3 regions of the Pseudonocardia sp. Ae717_Ps2 genome follow, and region 3 is predicted to be linked to each of the others. Evidence: riboswitches for the same ligand, from Rfam matches in the RefSeq annotation. Region 3 holds a riboswitch; each other region holds the start of a gene.
What was found. A riboswitch is a leader RNA that binds a small molecule or an ion and turns the genes downstream of it on or off. The one in region 3 is predicted to bind S-adenosylmethionine.
Positions count from the first base shown of each region.

Region 1: another riboswitch for S-adenosylmethionine. It lies ahead of Ae717Ps2_RS40405 (putative leader peptide); the one in region 3 lies ahead of Ae717Ps2_RS10845 (isopenicillin N synthase family oxygenase).
Region 2: another riboswitch for S-adenosylmethionine. It lies ahead of Ae717Ps2_RS07405 (aminotransferase class V-fold PLP-dependent enzyme); the one in region 3 lies ahead of Ae717Ps2_RS10845 (isopenicillin N synthase family oxygenase).

Region 1 is NZ_MCIS01000001.1:3,812,581-3,817,985, reverse strand. Features, by position in the region: gene Ae717Ps2_RS40410 (putative leader peptide) at 153-230, opposite strand; gene Ae717Ps2_RS17445 (ABC transporter permease) at 408-1,283, opposite strand; gene Ae717Ps2_RS17440 (ABC transporter ATP-binding protein) at 1,294-2,094, opposite strand; gene Ae717Ps2_RS17435 (ABC transporter substrate-binding protein) at 2,123-3,217, opposite strand; SAM riboswitch class I at 3,800-3,894, shown strand; gene Ae717Ps2_RS40405 (putative leader peptide) at 3,900-3,998, shown strand; gene Ae717Ps2_RS17430 (LLM class flavin-dependent oxidoreductase) at 4,117-5,370, shown strand; gene Ae717Ps2_RS17425 (NtaA/DmoA family FMN-dependent monooxygenase) at 5,367-5,405, shown strand, end outside.
Region 2 is NZ_MCIS01000001.1:1,527,094-1,532,498, forward strand. Features, by position in the region: gene Ae717Ps2_RS07385 (isoprenyl transferase) at 1-128, shown strand, start outside; gene Ae717Ps2_RS07390 (hypothetical protein) at 125-541, shown strand; gene Ae717Ps2_RS07395 (DUF2795 domain-containing protein) at 580-957, opposite strand; gene Ae717Ps2_RS38130 (hypothetical protein) at 1,029-1,184, opposite strand; gene Ae717Ps2_RS07400 (hypothetical protein) at 1,181-1,696, opposite strand; SAM riboswitch class IV at 1,770-1,884, shown strand; gene Ae717Ps2_RS07405 (aminotransferase class V-fold PLP-dependent enzyme) at 1,928-3,286, shown strand; gene Ae717Ps2_RS07410 (Fur family transcriptional regulator) at 3,296-3,748, opposite strand; gene Ae717Ps2_RS07415 (helix-turn-helix transcriptional regulator) at 3,745-4,122, opposite strand; gene Ae717Ps2_RS07420 (antibiotic biosynthesis monooxygenase) at 4,229-4,558, shown strand; gene Ae717Ps2_RS07425 (glycine--tRNA ligase) at 4,763-5,405, shown strand, end outside.
Region 3 is NZ_MCIS01000001.1:2,284,324-2,289,728, reverse strand. Features, by position in the region: gene Ae717Ps2_RS10850 (O-acetylhomoserine aminocarboxypropyltransferase/cysteine synthase family protein) at 1-354, opposite strand, end outside; gene Ae717Ps2_RS10845 (isopenicillin N synthase family oxygenase) at 351-1,364, opposite strand; SAM riboswitch class I at 1,625-1,717, opposite strand; gene Ae717Ps2_RS40310 (putative leader peptide) at 2,172-2,243, shown strand; gene Ae717Ps2_RS10840 (peroxidase-related enzyme) at 2,432-3,013, shown strand; gene Ae717Ps2_RS10835 (peroxidase-related enzyme) at 3,050-3,664, shown strand; gene Ae717Ps2_RS10830 (LysR family transcriptional regulator) at 3,779-4,705, opposite strand; gene Ae717Ps2_RS36070 (acyl-CoA dehydrogenase family protein) at 4,765-5,405, shown strand, end outside.

The sequences.
Region 1 (5,405 bases), 1.5 Mb from region 3:
AACGAGGTGGACCCCGGCGGGAACCGTTCCGGTGGGCCGGGTGCCGGGCCGGCACCGCGGTCGTGGTTCGCCGGTGGTGCGGTCGCGGTCACCGTCGGGTGCCGCGGTCGGCCGGGCGGTGCGGTCGGCGGCGCGGCGCGGCGGGAGCGGTGTCAGGACCGACAGAGCGCCGACGCGACGCGTGCGAGGTCGATGTGCGCGCGCGTGGTCAGCGGAACCGGAACGGACATACGGTGACGGTAACCGGCCCGCGTCCGAAACCCAACCCCTGGAGTTGGGATTGGGGTCACGGCGTTTCGGCTGGTGGGAACGGTTCTGATCGCCCGTCCGGACACCTGGGCAGCACACGGCACGAGCGGGCCGTCCGTACGGGGTACGTCCGGACGGCCCGCTCGGGTACCGGCGGGTCAGACGGTGAGGGCGAGCCCCCGGGCCCGCAGCACCCGTCGCTCCAGGGGGCGGAAGACCAGCAGCTCCACCCCGATGCCGACGATGAGGATCAGCAGGATCGCGGCGAACACCTGGACGATGTCGTTCACGTCGGCGCCGTTCTTCAGGTAGGCGCCGAGCCCGACCCCCAGCGCCGGGCCGGCGGCGATGATCTCCGCGGCCATCAGCGAGCGCCAGGAGAACGCCCAGCCCTGCTTGCAGCCCGCGAGGTAGCCGGGCAGCGCCGCGGGGAGCAGCACGTAGCGGGCCATCTGGTAGCCGGTGGCGCCCAGCACCTGGCCCGCTCGCGGCAGGATCGGCGGCACCTGGTCGATCCCCGCCACCAGGCCGTTGGCGATCGAGGGGACCGAGCCGAGCAGCACCACGAAGAAGATCGTGGTGTTGGTCAGCCCGAACCAGAGCACCGCGGCCGGCACCCAGGCCACCGACGGCAGCGACTGCAGGCCGGTGAGCAGCGGGCCGATCGCCGACCGGATCACCGGCACCTTGGCGACCAGGACGCCGAGCGGGGTGGCGATCACCAGGGCGAGCAGGAAGCCGAGCGCGGCCCGGCTGATCGAGGTCCACAGGATCGACCAGATCTCGCCGCTGGCGACCGTCGCGCCGAACGCCTCGGCCACCGCGCCCGGTGCGGGCAGCTTGTACTCCGGCGTGATCGCCGAGGCCCAGACGATCTGCCAGACCAGGACGATCAGGGCGAGCGCGACCAGCGGTGGCAGCCAGGTCCGCAGGAACCGCTGCCACCACGGGGTGGTGCGCTCGACCGGGGTGTCGAGGGCGTCGAGCCCGGCGACCGCGGCGGCGGAGTCCCGGTCGTTGTCGACGACCGTCATCGAGGAGTCCTCACGCGGCATGGCTGGTGATCACCTGCCGCAGTCGTCCGGTGATGTCGTCGTGCAGCTCGGCCTGGGCCTCGGCGTCGTGTCCGTCGGCGGGCACCGACCATTCGCGGACCACGGTGCCGGGACGCGAGGACAGCAGCACGACCCGCTCGGCCAGCCGGACCGCCTCGCGCACGTCGTGGGTGACGAACACGATCGTCGTGCCGGTGGCCCGCCAGACCCGCAGGAGCTCGCCCTGCAGCACGTCTCGGGTGATCGCGTCGAGTGCGGCGAACGGCTCGTCCATCAGCAGCAGCCCGCCGGTGCCGGGCTCGTCGCCGAGTCCGGTCGCGGCGGCGAGCGCCCGGGCCAGCGACACGCGCTGGCGCATGCCACCGGACAGCTCGTGCGGCCGCTTCCCGCCCACGCCCTCCAGCCGGACCAGGGTGAGCAGCTCCTCGGCCCGCTCACGCCGGGCCGCCCGGCCGTGCCCGGCGAGCTTGAGCGGCAGCTCGACGTTGCGCAGCGCGGTCAGCCACGGCATGAGCGCGGCCTCCTGGAACATGAACGACGGTCGGGCGGACCCCACCGCGACCTCGCCCGCGGTCGGCTCGTCGAGCCCGGCGAGCAGGTTGAGCAGCGTCGACTTGCCGCAGCCGGAGGCACCGAGCACGCAGACGAACTCGCCGTCGCCGACCCGCAGGTCGATCCCGTTGAGCGCGGTCACCGCCCCGGGGCCGGTGCCGAAGGTCTTGGCGACCCCCGACAGCTCCACGGCCGTGTCGCGGGCCGGGGGGCGCCGGGTGGTGAGGTCGACGGTCATCGGTGGTTCCCCTCGTCGGTCGGGATGGTCAGTTCGCGGCGGCGAGACCGGCCGGGTCCACGGCGGCCTCCCCGGAGCTGGTGCGGACCGCGTCGATCGCGGTCGGGTCGAGGAAACCGGTCAGGTTCGCCTCGCTCTGCGCGATGCCGGCGGTGACGGAGTCCTTCGCCAGCTGCGGGAAGGTCGAGGCGAGCGGGTCGGTGTCGAAGGACAGCTCGGTGAAGGCGCGGTCGAGGATGTTCGCGGCCAGGGGCTTGCCGGTGATCTCGCCGATCGCGGCGTTGGACACGGTCTTGGCCTGCGCCGGGTCGCTGCGGATGAAGGAGATGGCGGCCTGCTCGCCGCGCAGGATCGCCTCGACGGTCTGGGGGTGCTGCTGCAGGAACTCGGTCCGGGCGATGACGACGGTGGTCGGGAACTTCCCGTCCGGCCACAGGGCCTTCTCGTCGACCAGCACCTTCGCGCCGGCGTCGACCAGGCGCGAGCTCCACGGCTCGGGCAGCCACCCGCCGGCGAGCTTGCCCTGCTTGAACAGGTCGAGGGTCTGCGGGTTGTCGATGTTCTGGACGGTCACCGCGTCCGGGCCGTCCCCGATCGGGAGGTTGTTCTCCTTGAGCCAGGTCTTGAAGGCGATGTCCTGGGTGTTGCCCAGCTGCGGCGTCGCGATGATCTTGCCCTTGAGCTGCTCGGGCGAGGTGATGTCCGGGCTGGTCACCAGCTGGGCCCCGGCCGAGGTGGAGCCGGCGACCAGACGCACCGCCTCGCCGTTCGACTTGGTGAAGGCGTTGATCGCCGGGCCGGAGCCGATGAACGCGACGTCGATCGAGCCGCCGAGCAGGGCGTTGACCTGGTCCGGGCCGGCGTTGAAGGTCTGGGTGGTGAGCTTCGTGCTGCCCAGCTCCTTGGCGAACAGGCCCTGCTTCACCCCGACCAGCGCGGGGGCGTGGGTGATGTTCGGGAAGTAGCCGACGCGGACCTCGGCGGCGGGGGAGGTGGCACCTGCGGCGGTGGTGCTCTCGGCGGCGCGGGAGCAGCCGGCCATGAGTCCGAGCGCGGTCAGCAGCGCGAGCAGGACGGCGGCGGTGCGCACCCGGGAGCCGGGGCGCAGGACGTGCGGGGACATCGCGGGACGGGGTCCTTCCGTGGTGGGCGGCGGGCGGTCGGGACGACCACGGCGCGCCGGGTCCGGCCGGCCGGGACGGCGTGCCGGGATGCGGGACGGGTGGCGGGCCGGACCGGTGTCCGGCGGGCGATCCCTGTTCCGGCGGATGCGTCGGACGCCGGACGTGTGGCGTTACCGTCCGCGGAAGAGCGGGGACCGGTACGGCTCGGTCAGCGACAGAGCTCGCTGTAGGCGGGGGCGCGCCGGCTCGGCCAGAACGGCTCGAGGCCGGTCGGACGCACTGGCACCGCGCGCCGTGCGGCTCGGGCCGGCTGGTGGGGGGAGGGCTCGGTCGCACCCCCTGCGAACCGGTGGGGGCGCGAGGGCCTCCGTCGGCTCGTCGTCACCCGACCAGGGTGCGTCGTGGTCACCTCTCCGGACAACCTGGTGTCCACCCCCCAGGAAAGCGACCGGCTTGTCCGGACAGGTCGAGCCGGTTAGGCGTCCCGATTCCGCCGGTCGGGAGCTTCGGTGCGGCGGGCATCACTGGGCCGGCTCCGCGGGTTGACACCATCGGGCACGGGCTCCCTACAGTCGGGGTGCACACCATCCGGAGCGGCCGAGAGACCCGGCTCGACGACGCCGCAGCAACCCCCCGCAGCAGCGGGTGCGGGTGCTCCAGCCGGGTTCGATGGAGGAGATCATGCGGTCGATCGCGGAGCAGGTGCGCGGCGCGCACCACCCTCGGTACCGGCGCCACGTCGACCTGATGCGGGTGGCCGGCGCGACCTGTCGGGCCTGACACCGCCCCGTCCCGCGCTGCGCGTCGCCCGCCGGCGCCCCGTCGGCGGTGGCGTCCGCCCCCCCGTGACGTCCCACCCGTTCCGTCGCGCCCCGTGCGACGAGGAAGCGATGCCCTCATGTCCACAACGGACACCTCAGACCGGCCGCTGCACCTGGCCGTCGCGCTCGACGGCGCCGGCTGGCACCCCGCCGCCTGGCGCGAGCCCGGCGCCCGGCCCGGCGAGCTGTTCACCGCGCGCTACTGGGCCGACCTCGCCCGCACCGCCGAGCGCGGGCTGCTCGACCTGCTCACGATCGAGGACGGGTTCGGCCTGCAGTCCGGGGACCACCTCCACGGGGCACAGCGCCGCACCGACCGGGTCCAGGGACGCCTCGACGCCTCGCTGGTCGCCGCCTTCCTCGCCCCGCTGACGTCGCGGATCGGGCTGGTCCCGACCGTCACCACCACCCACACCGAGCCGTTCCACGTCGCGTCCGCGCTGGCCACCCTCGACCACGACAGCCACGGCCGTGCCGGCTGGCGGGTGCAGACCTCGGTCCGCGCCGACGAGGCCGCCCACTTCGGGCGCCGCACCGTCCCCGGGCTGCGCCGCGCCGACCTCGACACCCCGGCCGGCCGCGCGCTGGTCGCCGAGCTGTTCGGGGAGGCCGCCGACGTCGTCGAGGTCGTGCGCCGGCTGTGGGACTCCTGGGAGGACGACGCCGAGATCCGCGACGCGCTCACCGGGCGCTTCGTCGACCGCGACAAGCTGCACCGGGTCGACTTCGCCGGGGAGCACTTCGGCGTCGCCGGCCCCTCGATCGTGCCGCGTCCGCCGCAGGGCCAGCCGCTGGTCCTGTCACTGGCCCACGGCTACGAGCCGGCGTTGCTCGCCGCCCGGGTCGGCGACGTCGTGGCCACCACCCCGCACGACGCCGACGACGCCGCCCGCATCGTCGCCCAGGTCCGCTCCGCCGAGGCCGCGGCGGGCCGCACCGCACCGCCGCTGCGCATCCTCGGCGACGTGGTCGTGGTGCTCGCCGACACCCAGCGCGCCGCCCGCGAGCGGCTCGCCCGGCTCGACGCACTCGACCCGCTCTCCTCCGACGCCGCGATCCTCGCCACCACCCCCGCCGGGCTCGCCGACACCCTGCTGTCCTGGCGCCGCGCCGGGCTCGACGGTTACCGGCTGCGCCCGGCCGTCCTGCCGACCGACCTCGACGCCGTCGTCGACGGCCTGGTCCCCGAGCTGCAGTCCCGCGGCGCGTTCCGCACCGCCTACGGCGAGACCACCCTGCGCGAGCGCTTCGGGCTGCCCAGGCCCGCCAGCCGCTACGCCGCCGGGGCCGGGTCCGCCGTCGTCCCGACCTTCTCCGGAGCCACCGCATGAGCAACAGGAAGCAGATCGTGCTCGGCGCCTACTTC
Region 2 (5,405 bases), 760 kb from region 3:
CGCTGTTCCCGGACTTCGACCGGCGCCACATATGGCAGGCGATCGAGATCTACGCACGCCGGGACCGGCGTTTCGGCGGGGCCGTGGACGCCGCGACGGGCGACGCCGCGACGGGGGTGACACCGTGACCACCGATGTGATCACGGGGATGCTCGCCACCGCGAAGGGTGCGCTGGAGCGGTTCCACGACGTCACCGCCGACGACGACGGCGCGCTGACCTTCGCCCACGGCGGCGTGCTGTGCGTGGTGCAGGGGACGGAGCTGGAGGAGGGGCTGCCCGTCCTCAACCTGACCTGCGTCGTGGCGTGGGACCTGCCGGACTCCGCCGACCCGGAGCACGACGTGCCGCGACGGGTCGGGCTCGGGGTGGGGGAGGGCCTGTTCGGCACGCCCCGGGTGGTGCGCGGCGAGCGCGGCTGGGACGTGACGCTGCGCTACGCCTTCCCCGCGGCCGGGCTGGGCGAGGGTCCGATGGGGACGCTGCTCATGCTCGTCGTGTCCTCCGCGTCGAGCATGCGGGCCGAGCTCGTCGGCGGCTGACCGGCCGGCCAGGGCGGTGCCCGCCCCGGCCGCGCGGGTCACTTCTTGCGGTTGGTGCCGAGCTCCTCGGCGATCGGGTTGACCGGGTCCACGTCCTTCGTGGACTCCGACAGCCCGGGACGGGTGTGCTCGGTGCGCCGCTGCGCGCGCAGCTGCTCGGTCTCCTCGGCCGACTCGTCCGCGGTGTCGCCCGAGGTCTGGCGCGCCGGGTCGTCGTCGGCCAGGTCCACGGCGGCCACCACGGCGGCGATCGAGGCGTAGTGCTCCTCGGCCGGCACCGCCCGCAGGGCCTCGACCGTCGCGGCGTCGGCCTCGTTGCGCTCGGCGGTCCACGCCAGGTCGTCCTTGCCGGCGGGGAACTCCAGGCCGTGCAGGGCGGTGCGGACGGCGTCGGACGTCGTCGTGCGAGTGGTCATGAGGTCACCTCTCGTCGGGATGTGTCCCGACCGGGTAGCCGCTGTGCGCCGGATGATGCATCCGGCGGGGATCAGTTCCCCGGGCCGTCCGCGGTGCCGTCCCGGGTCACCGCGTCCTCCGGGGCCGCCTCGCCGCTGCCGTCGAGGTGCACCAGCGGCAGCCCCGCCAGCTGGCCCGCGGTCATCCCGTGCGCGACGCCGAGGACGTCGTTCTGGGACTTCTTCATCCGGGCGTCCACCAGGCCGGACAGGCTGTAGGCGACCCGGCCGAGCAGCCGGACCGTCGTCTCGTCGACGAGCGGGCGCGGGGTGGAGACGACGGGACGCCCCGGGGCGTCCCGTCGTTGGACTGGGCCACGCCGATCGAGTACGACTCGCGCGGGTTCACGTGCCGGGAGGCGTAGTGGTCGCGGAGCTTGAACACCATGTCGTGGAACCCGCTGACGTCCCCGTCGAGCTCCAGCGACGTCAGGTCGTCGGTGGTCAGCGTCTTCGTCCGGCCGGAGAAGCACCGCACGTAGCCGATCAGGGCGCCGGTCCACAGGGCCTCGACCAGCGCTGGGTCGGCGTCCACCCGCACCGGCCCGGACTCGGGTCCGCCCAGGGCGGTGACCAGGTGCTCGCAGCAGCGCAGCACGTACTGCAGGTCCTCGAAGACGGCGGCGAGCTGGGCCAGCTCGCCGGACTCCGGGACGTCGATCCGCCGGACCGTGGTGGGCGCGGGGTGCGTGTCCGTCATCGGTCAGACGCTATCCGGGGTGGCGATGCTCACGTGTCTCCATCTGAGACGGTCTGCTAGTTTCGTCGCCGAAGGTCACGAGTGCCAGCGCGAAGCCCCGGCTCGCTGGACGGCAACCCTCCTCCGCGGTGGGGTGCCCCGGGTGATGACCGGGCCGACGCGACACCCGCAGTCGGCAAGCGCGGATCCGTGCGCCACGCCGGGTCCCCGAGATCGGCCGGAGGCCCGATCATGACCCTCGCCCTGCCACGTCCCGTCCAGCACGCCCTGCCCCGCGTCGTCGGTGCGGACCTCACGGTCCCGCTCGTCGACGGCCGGTGGGCCCGCTACTGCGACCTCGACTCCGCCGCGTCCGCGCCGGCGCTGGAGCCGGTCGCCGCGCACGTCGCCGAGGTGCTGCCGTACCACGGCAGCGTGCACCGCGGCGCCGGCTGGACCTCGAAGGTCTGCACCGCGCTCGTGGAGAACGCCCGCGCCGACGTCGCCCGGTTCGTCCGGGCCCGCGCCGACGACGTCGTGGTGTTCACCCGCAACACCACCGATGCGCTCGGCCTGCTCGCCCGCGCCGTCCCCGGCCCGGTGGTGACGCTGGACCTGGAGCACCATGCGACGCTGCTGGCCTGGCGCGACCGCGAGCACCGCGTCGTGCCCGCCGCCGCCACCCTTGCCTCGACGCTCGATGCGTTGCGGGCCGAGCTCGCCGCCCGTCCCGACGCCGCGCTGGTCGCGGTCACCGGGGCGTCCAACGTGACCGGCGAGCTCCTCCCGGTCGCCGAGATCGCGCGGATCGCGCACGCCGCGGGTGCCCGGCTGTGCGTCGACGCCGCCCAGCTCGCCCCGCACCGGCGCGTCGACCTGGCCGGGTGGGACGCGGACTACGTCGCGCTGTCCGGGCACAAGCTCTGCGCGCCCTACGGCGCCGGGGTCCTCGTCGGCCGCCGGGACTGGCTCGACGCCGCCGAACCGCACGTCGCGGGCGGGGGAGCGGTCCGATCCGTGTCCGTCGCCGACGGCCCGGGCGGCGGCACGGTCACGGAGTGGCTGCCGTCGCCGCAGCGGCACGAGGGCGGCACCCCGAACGTCCTCGGTACCGCCGCACTCGGCGCGGCCTGCCGGACCCTGGACCCGCTGATCGACGACATCGTGCCTGCCCACGAGCGCGAGCTCGCCGACCGTCTGCACGCCGGCCTGGCGACGGTCCCCGGCCTGCGGGCCCTGTCCTGCTTCGACGACGCGGGCGACCGCACCGCGACCGTCTCGTTCACCCTGGGCGAGCTGCCCGCCGGGCTGGTCGCGGCGGCGCTGTCGGCCGAGTACGGCATCGGGGTCCGCGACGGCCGGTTCTGCGCCCACCCGCTGCTGGCGCGGCTCACCGGCGGCCGCGACGCCGTGCGCGCGTCGCTGGGCCTGCGCACCGGCTCCTCCGACGTCGACCGGCTGGTCGACGCGCTGACCGATCTGGCACGGCGCGGCCCGGCCTGGACCTACGCCCTCGTCGACGGCCGGTGGGCGCCGACCCCGGACCCGCGCCCGGCGGACCCGTTCGCCCGCGACCGGGAGCTGCCCGCCGTCCCCGGCTGCGGGGACTGAGCCCGGGCCTCAGCCCGCCGAGCAGCGGCCGCAGAGGCCGAAGATCTCGAGGGTGTGCGACACCTCGGTGAAGCCGTGCTTCTGGGCGACCGACTCGGTCCAGGACTCGACCGCCGGCCCCTCGATCTCAACGGCGGCGCCGCACCGGCGACACACGAGGTGATGGTGGTGGTGCTCGGTCTCGCAGCGCCGGTAGACGGCCTCGCCGGACGCGACCCGCAGCACGTCGACCTCGCCGCCGTCGGCGAGGGTCTGCAGGGTCCGGTAGACCGTGGTCAGGCCGATGCCCTCGCCGGCGCGCCGCAGCTCCTCGTGGATCTCCTGGGCGGACCGGAAGTCGTCCAGCCGGTCCAGTAGCGCGGTGACGGCGGCCCGCTGCCGGGTGGCGCGGATGCCGCGCGGCCCGGCGGTGGACCGCTCGGTGACCGCCGCCGCGGTCGTCCGGCCGGTCGTCTCCGTCACGTGTCCTCCTCGACGTGGGCGACGGCGTCCACCACGATGTGCGCCAGGTGGTCGTCCACCAGCGAATACAGCACCTCGCGGCCCTTCCGCTCGCCCTCGACCACCCCGGCGGCCTTGAGGACCCGCAGGTGCTGGCTGATCAGGGGCTGGGTGACCCCGAGCGCGTCCACCAGGTCGTGGACGCACCGCGAGTGTTCCAGCAGCTGCAGCACGATGGCGATCCGGACCGGTGCGGCGAGTGCCCGCAGCAGGTCGCCCGCGGCGGCCAGCGTGCGCGGGTCGCGGGTCGGGCCCGGCTCGGGCGCGGGGTGGTGGTCGTCGTCCGCGCCCGGGCCGGCTCCCGGTGCGTGCGTGGTCTGGGCTGCGGCAGACATGTGGTGGACCCGTCCGTTCCCCCGGAGGCGGCGGCCACACCCTCCGGCGCTGCTGTGCCGTACAGGCCGCACCCGACATGGTAGGCGTGTTCGTTATCGTCGCGCCGTGCTGCTGGTCTGCCGCTTCCGCGTGTCTCCCTCCGAGGAGGCCGCGTTCACCGCGCGTGTGGCCCGCGCCCTGGAACTCCTCGCCGCCCGGCCGGGCTTCCGCGGGGGTGAGGCGGGCCGGGCGATCGAGGACGCCGGGCAGTGGGTCCTGACCGTCCGCTTCGACTCCGTCGACGCCTACCGGCGTGCCCTGGGGCCGTTCGAGGTCCGCGAGCACGTGCACCCGCTGCTGGCCGAGGCCGACACGACCACCGAGGCGACCTACGAGTCCCTGGTGACCGTGACCCCCGGCGCCGCGCCCGTCCACCACCCCAGCCTGTTGAGCTGACCCTCGGACCTCGCGCACCGTCCTGCGACCTCGCAGCCGTTGCACACGGTGCGAGGTCGCAGGAACCTGTGCGAGGTCGGTCGGGCGGAGCCACCGCGGCGGGGTCGGGGGGCAGGGGCAGGGAGTGGGGATACATGGCGGGTCGGTAATCTGGGATGCCCCGTATCCGGGGACCTCCGAACCACCTTCTCTGGAGCGCCGCCAGTGGCCAGCAAGCCCACCTCAGCCAAGATCGAGACCATCGTCGCGCTGACCAAGCGGCGCGGATTCGTCTTCGCCTCCGGTGAGATCTACGGCGGTACCCGGTCGGCGTGGGACTACGGGCCCCTCGGCGTCGAGCTGAAGGACAACATCAAGCGCCAGTGGTGGAAGAGCATGGTGACCGGCCGCGACGACGTCGTCGGCCTGGACTCCTCGGTCATCCTCCCGCGCCAGACCTGGGTCGCCTCGGGCCACGTCGGCACCTTCTCCGACCCGCTGGTCGAGTGCGAGTCCTGCCACAAGCGCTACCGCGCCGACCAGCTCGCCGAGGAGTTCGCCGAGCGCAAGGGCCGCGACCCGGAGCAGGCCGACCAGAACGACCTCTCCGAGGTCCCCTGCCCGAACTGCGGCACCCGCGGCCGGTTCACCGCGCCCCGCGAGTTCAACATGATGCTCAAGACCTTCCTCGGCCCGGTGGAGTCCGAGGAGGGGCTGCACTACCTGCGCCCGGAGACCGCGCAGGGCATCTTCGTGAACTTCCTGAACGTGCAGACGACCTCGCGCAAGAAGCCGCCGTTCGGCATCGGCCAGATCGGCAAGAGCTTCCGCAACGAGATCACCCCGGGCAACTTCATCTTCCGCACGC
Region 3 (5,405 bases):
CGAGGAGAGCAGGGTATGAGTGCCGCCGTAGAGGCTCGCCGCGGCGACCACGTGGTCCCCGGCGCGGGCCAGGTTCAGCAGCGCCAGCGACGTCGCCGCCTGCCCGCTGCTCACCGCCACTGCCGCGGCGCCCCCTTCGAGGGCGGCCAGCCGCTCCTCCACCACCGCGGTCGTCGGGTTGGAGAGCCGGGTGTAGGCGTGGCTCTCCAGGTCCTCGAGCGCGAAGGCGGCCGCGGCGTGCGCGCTGTCGGTGAAGCGATAGGAGGTGGTCTGGTAGATCGGGACCGCCCGGGCGCCCGTGGCGGGGTCGGGGACCGCCCCCGCGTGCAGCTGCCTCGTGGCGAACGACGTCACGCGCGCCTCGCCAGCACGTCCGACCAGTACTTCTCGGCCACCCGCGGGTGCGAGCGCAGCCATCCGACGACCGCGTTCTCCCCGAACTGGGCGTGCAGCGGGTTGTCCGGGTCCTCGCTGACCCCGCGGACCTGCGCCGCCAGCTCGGCGGGCAGCTCCAGGGGCTCGACGACGGCGTCGAGCCGCGGGCCGAGGAAGAAGGGCACCGAGAAGCGGTCCACCCCGACCGGCGGGCTGACCACCCGGTGCCGGGTCGCGGTCAGGTAGCCCTGGGTGGCGATCTCCAGCATCTCGCCGATGTTGACCACGAACGCACCGGGGACCGGGGTGGCGTCGATCCAGCGCCCGTCCGGGCCCTCGACCTGCAGTCCGCCGACCGCGTCCTGCTGCAGCAGCGCGAGGTAGCCGTAGTCCTTGTGGACACCCACGCCCTGGTCCGAGTCCGGTTCCGGGCGCCCGGGGTACCGCACGATCTTGACGTGCAGGGAGGACTCCTCGTCGAACCACGCGTCGAAGTAGCCCTCGTCCTGCCCGAGCGCGGCGGCGAGCGCGCGCAGCACCTCGCGGCTGACCCGCAGCGCCTCCGCCTGCCAGGTCAGCACGGTCTCGCGCAGCTCCGGCAGCGCGGTGGGCCACTGGTTGGGCCCGATCAGCCGGACCCAGTCCGGGTCGCCCGGGCCCTGGGTCACCGGCTCCCGCTCGGGGCCGATGTCGATCTGCTCGCGCCAGTCCGCGGTGCCGCCGGTGTGCTCGGTACCGGTGCGGGTGTAACCGCGGAACTGCGGCGAGTGCACGTTCTCGATCTCCAGCCGCTGCTCGACGGGCAGCGCGAAGAAGCGCCGCGCCAGCGCGTCGATCCCGGCGGTGACCTCGTCCGGGACTCCGTGTCCGGTCACGTAGAAGAAGCCGACCTCCCGCGCCGCGGAGCGCAGCTCGGCGAGCACGGCGGCACGCTCGCCGGGGCCGGCGCGGAAGCGGGAGAGGTCGATCACGGGGAGGGTGTCGGTCATGGCGACCTCACGTGTCGTGTCCCGCCGGTCTGTCGACAGATCGGCAGGACGGGAACGAGTCAGACAGCCGGACGCACCCGCGGGGTCCGCAGCAGAACGGACCGCGCGGCGGCCGGGCGGTGCGCGACCTCGGCGACGACCAGCTCGCCGAGGACGGGCGGGTCGAGGTCGGTCCTCACCGACAGAGCGCGGTCCCCGTCCGGCAGTAGTCCACGTGCCGACGCCGGGACCAGACACCCCGGATCCACTGGCGCACGGCTCCCCCATCGCTTCCGGCGGAAGCACCTGCGCCCGTGGGGACGTGGTTGCTGCGGCGTCGTCGAGCCGGTTCTCTCGGCCGCTCTGGATGGACGACTTCACCCAACCTCCGCGCCGCACCCGATGTCAAGCCGATCCCGCCCACAGACCCGTTCGCTGAACGGCGCAGACGTCCGGACGGCAGGCCAGCCGGCCACGTGCCGACATCCCTCCCAGCCGCTCCGCGAGTGCGGTGAGTTCGCCAGCGGTGCCGCGCGGCGCCCCCGACCACGACGACCCGTCCCACCATCCCGTGTCCTCCGGGGCGTCGAGGTGCCATCCGCGCAGTCACGCTGTCACCCGCGGTGCGCCCGACAAGTTCTCGTGGCTCGTCGCCGTCCCGGCCCGCGAGGTACCCGTGATCCGAGAGCGATACCCGCTGCCGATCTTCGGGTGACTCCGACCGAACAGGAAGCCCGATCACCGGAACAGCTTCACCGAATCGAGGTGAGGCGCGCCGCACATACTCGACGGTTGCCCCAACTACTGCGCGTCGGTTAGCGTCGCGGCGTGACGATTCGACTGCCGCTGACATCGCGCGCACACGTCGATTTCTGTCGCGTCTCCTCCTCGGTCTGTTGATCTTTCCGAGCTGTTCCCGCAGAGCCTGACCGGCCTGCGGCGCGAGCCGCCTTCTCTGGCCGCTGCCTGCTGATACCCCCATCTCGGCCGACACTTCTCGTGACGGTCGCTCACTGCGCATGCCCACACCTCTTCAGTGTCGGTGATGTGCCGATGAATGCCGCCCACTCTCCGTGGAAAGGATTTCCATGAGCACCGAAGCGCTCGATCAGCACACGATTTCACGTCTGCGGGTTCCCGAGATCGAGAGTTTGCCCGCGAAACTGCGCGGGCAGATCGAGTCCCTGACCGCGACGCTCGGCTACACCCCGAACTGGGTCCGTGCGTTTGCTCTGGGCGGGGATCACACCGCCCGATTCAACGACTATCTGCTTGCCCTGCTCGACCCGAACCAGGGTCTGCTTCCCTACGTCGACCGCGAGATCCTCGCGACCGTCACCTCGGCGGAGAACGGCTGCAGCTACTGCCGCCTCAACCACGCGGGCAGCCTCGGGGATGCGCTCGGCGACCGCAGGCTGGGCACCCGGGTGGCGATCGACTACCGCGAGGTTCGCGAGCTCTCCCCGCGGCACCGTGTGCTCGCCGAGTTCGCGAGCAAGCTCGCGCTGCGTCCGACCGAGGTGGAGGACGCGGACATCGCCGGCCTCCGTGAGCTGGGCCTCGACGACGAGCAGATCTTCGAGGCGGTGCAGGTCGTGTCCGTGTTCGCCGCGGCGAACCGCTTCAGCATCTTCCTGCAGGTCACGCCGGACGACCAGTTCTTCGCCTGAGCCGAGCCACCCCACCCCTCGAGAGGCCGCCACATCATGACCACGCACGAGACCCTGCCCGAGACCCGCATCTCCCGTCTCAAGGTCCCCGCCCCGGAGGACCTGCCCCCGACCATCGCCGAGTTCTTCGAGCGGACCGAGGCCCTGGAGGGGTACGTCCCCAACTGGCTCAAGGCCTTCGCTCTCGGCGGGCCCGGCTTCACCCGACTCAACGCCTACCTCTTCCCCCTGCTGCTCGGCTCACCGGACAGCCCGAGCACGTTGACGCTGCGTGAGCGGGAGATCGTCGCCACCGTGGTCTCGGTGGCCAACCGGTGCAGCTACTGCCACGCGCTGCACGTGGACGGCCTGGGCAAGGTCCTCGGTGACCACCGGCTCGCCCACCGTGTCGCGTTGGACCACCGCGAGGTCACGGAGCTGACCGACCGCGAACGTCTGCTCTCCGATCTCGCGATCACGTTGACCCACACTCCGGGTGAGGTGTCCGACGCCCGGATCGAGGAGCTGCGGGCCGTCGGGCTGTCCGACGAGGACATCTACGAGGCGGTCCAGATCATCTCGATCATCAACGCCACCAATCGCATCAGCATCGCCCTCGGTGTGCTCCCGGACGCCGAGCTGTTCGCGGCGCCCACCGGCCCGGCGCAGTGAGCCCGGCATCCGCGACGGTCGATCGGGTGCAGGACGACGGCGTGGCCGAGACCGCGGTGAGTGCTGCGGTCCACCCGTCGGCCCGCGGGACGGCGGGCGAGCGCTCCGCGCGGCCTACACCGAGGACCGCACGCTCGTGCTGCCAGACGTGCCGTCGTGAGCCGATGCGCGGGCGTGCCGCAGCAGGATCTCGCCGAACGCCGCCACGGCCGGGTCCTTGTCGTCGTGGGCGTGCACCAGGGCGACCAGCACCTCGGGGTGCGGCTGGGCCAACGGGCGGCGGAGCAACCCCTGCGGGTCGGGCACCGACAGCTCCGGCAGCACGGTGACGCCGACGTGCGCAGCAATCATGGCCAGCGCGGTGCGGGTGTCGTCGGTGCGGTAGACGACGGTCGCGGTCTGCAGCTCCACCAGCCGACCGAGCAGATCGTGCATCAGGTAGCCGGGCCGGTAGGCGATCAGCCGTTCGGTCGCCAGCTCGGCGGCGGGCACCTCGGCCAGGTCGGCGAACCTGTGTCCGAGGGGGGCACAGACGACCAGCGGGCACCGCAGCAACGGGACCACGGTCAGCCCGGGCGGCGCCGGCGCGCCGGCCAGCACGGTGATCAGCCCGGCGTCGAGCCTGCCCGCGGCGACCGCGTCCCCGATCTCGGACGAGCCGGTCGAGGAGACCTGCAGCTCCAGGTCGGGACGTCCGGCCAGCAGGTCGCCGATCGCGGCGGGCAGCACGGTGCCCGCCGCCGCCGTGACCACCCCGACGCGCAGCCGCCCGCGTTCGGCCTCGGAGAAGGCCGCGACGGTGTTCTGCACCTCTGCCGCGGCCCGCGCGATGTGTTCGAGCTGCGGGCGCACCGCCGCGCCCACTTCGGTGGCGGACACCCCGCGCCGCCTGCGGTGCAGCAGCTGTACACCCAGTTCCCGCTCCAGCGCGCGCACCGCCTCGCTGAGCGTGGACTGGCTCATCCCGAGATCGCGGGCGGCGTCCCGGAACGAGCCCGTGCGCAGGATCGCCAGCACGCACCTGGCCTGTTCCACCCGCATCTCACCAGCGTCGCACGGGTCCGCCCGAGCGACGTGCACCCACCCACGGAGATCACCTCATGACCACCGGTTCCGAGACGGGCCAGGGCCTGCGCTCCGCCCTCGACGACGATCTGCTCGCCCGCATCCACGCGCGGGCCCGCGACTACGACGAGGAGAACCGCTTCTTCGCCGAGGACCTCGACGAGCTGCGCACCGCCGGGCACCTGCGCGGCCCCGTCCCCCGGGAGTTCGGCGGCGGCGGACTGACCCTCCACGAGGTCAACCGCGCCCAGCGCGAGCTCGCCTACTGGGCCCCGTCGACCGGCCTGGCGACCACGATGCACCTGTACTGGGTCGGCAACGCCGCGAGCCTCCACCGGGGCGGCGACCGTTCCCAGGAATGGCTGCTGCGCGAGGTCGCGGCGGGAAAGGTGATCGCTGCCGGGCACGGCGAGCCGGGCAACGACGTCGCCATCGCCGACTCCCGCACCGTGGCGGTCCCGGTGCCGGGGGGCTATCGGATCACCGGGCGCAAGATCTTCACCTCGCTCGCGCCCGCCTGGGACTACCTGGGCGTGCACGCCCGCGACGACAGCGACCCGGACCGGCCGCGGATCGTCCACGCGTTCCTCACCCGCGACGCCGGCGTGCAGACCGAGCAGACCTGGGACACCCTCGGTGTACGGGCCACCGCCAGCCACGACACCGTGCTCACCGA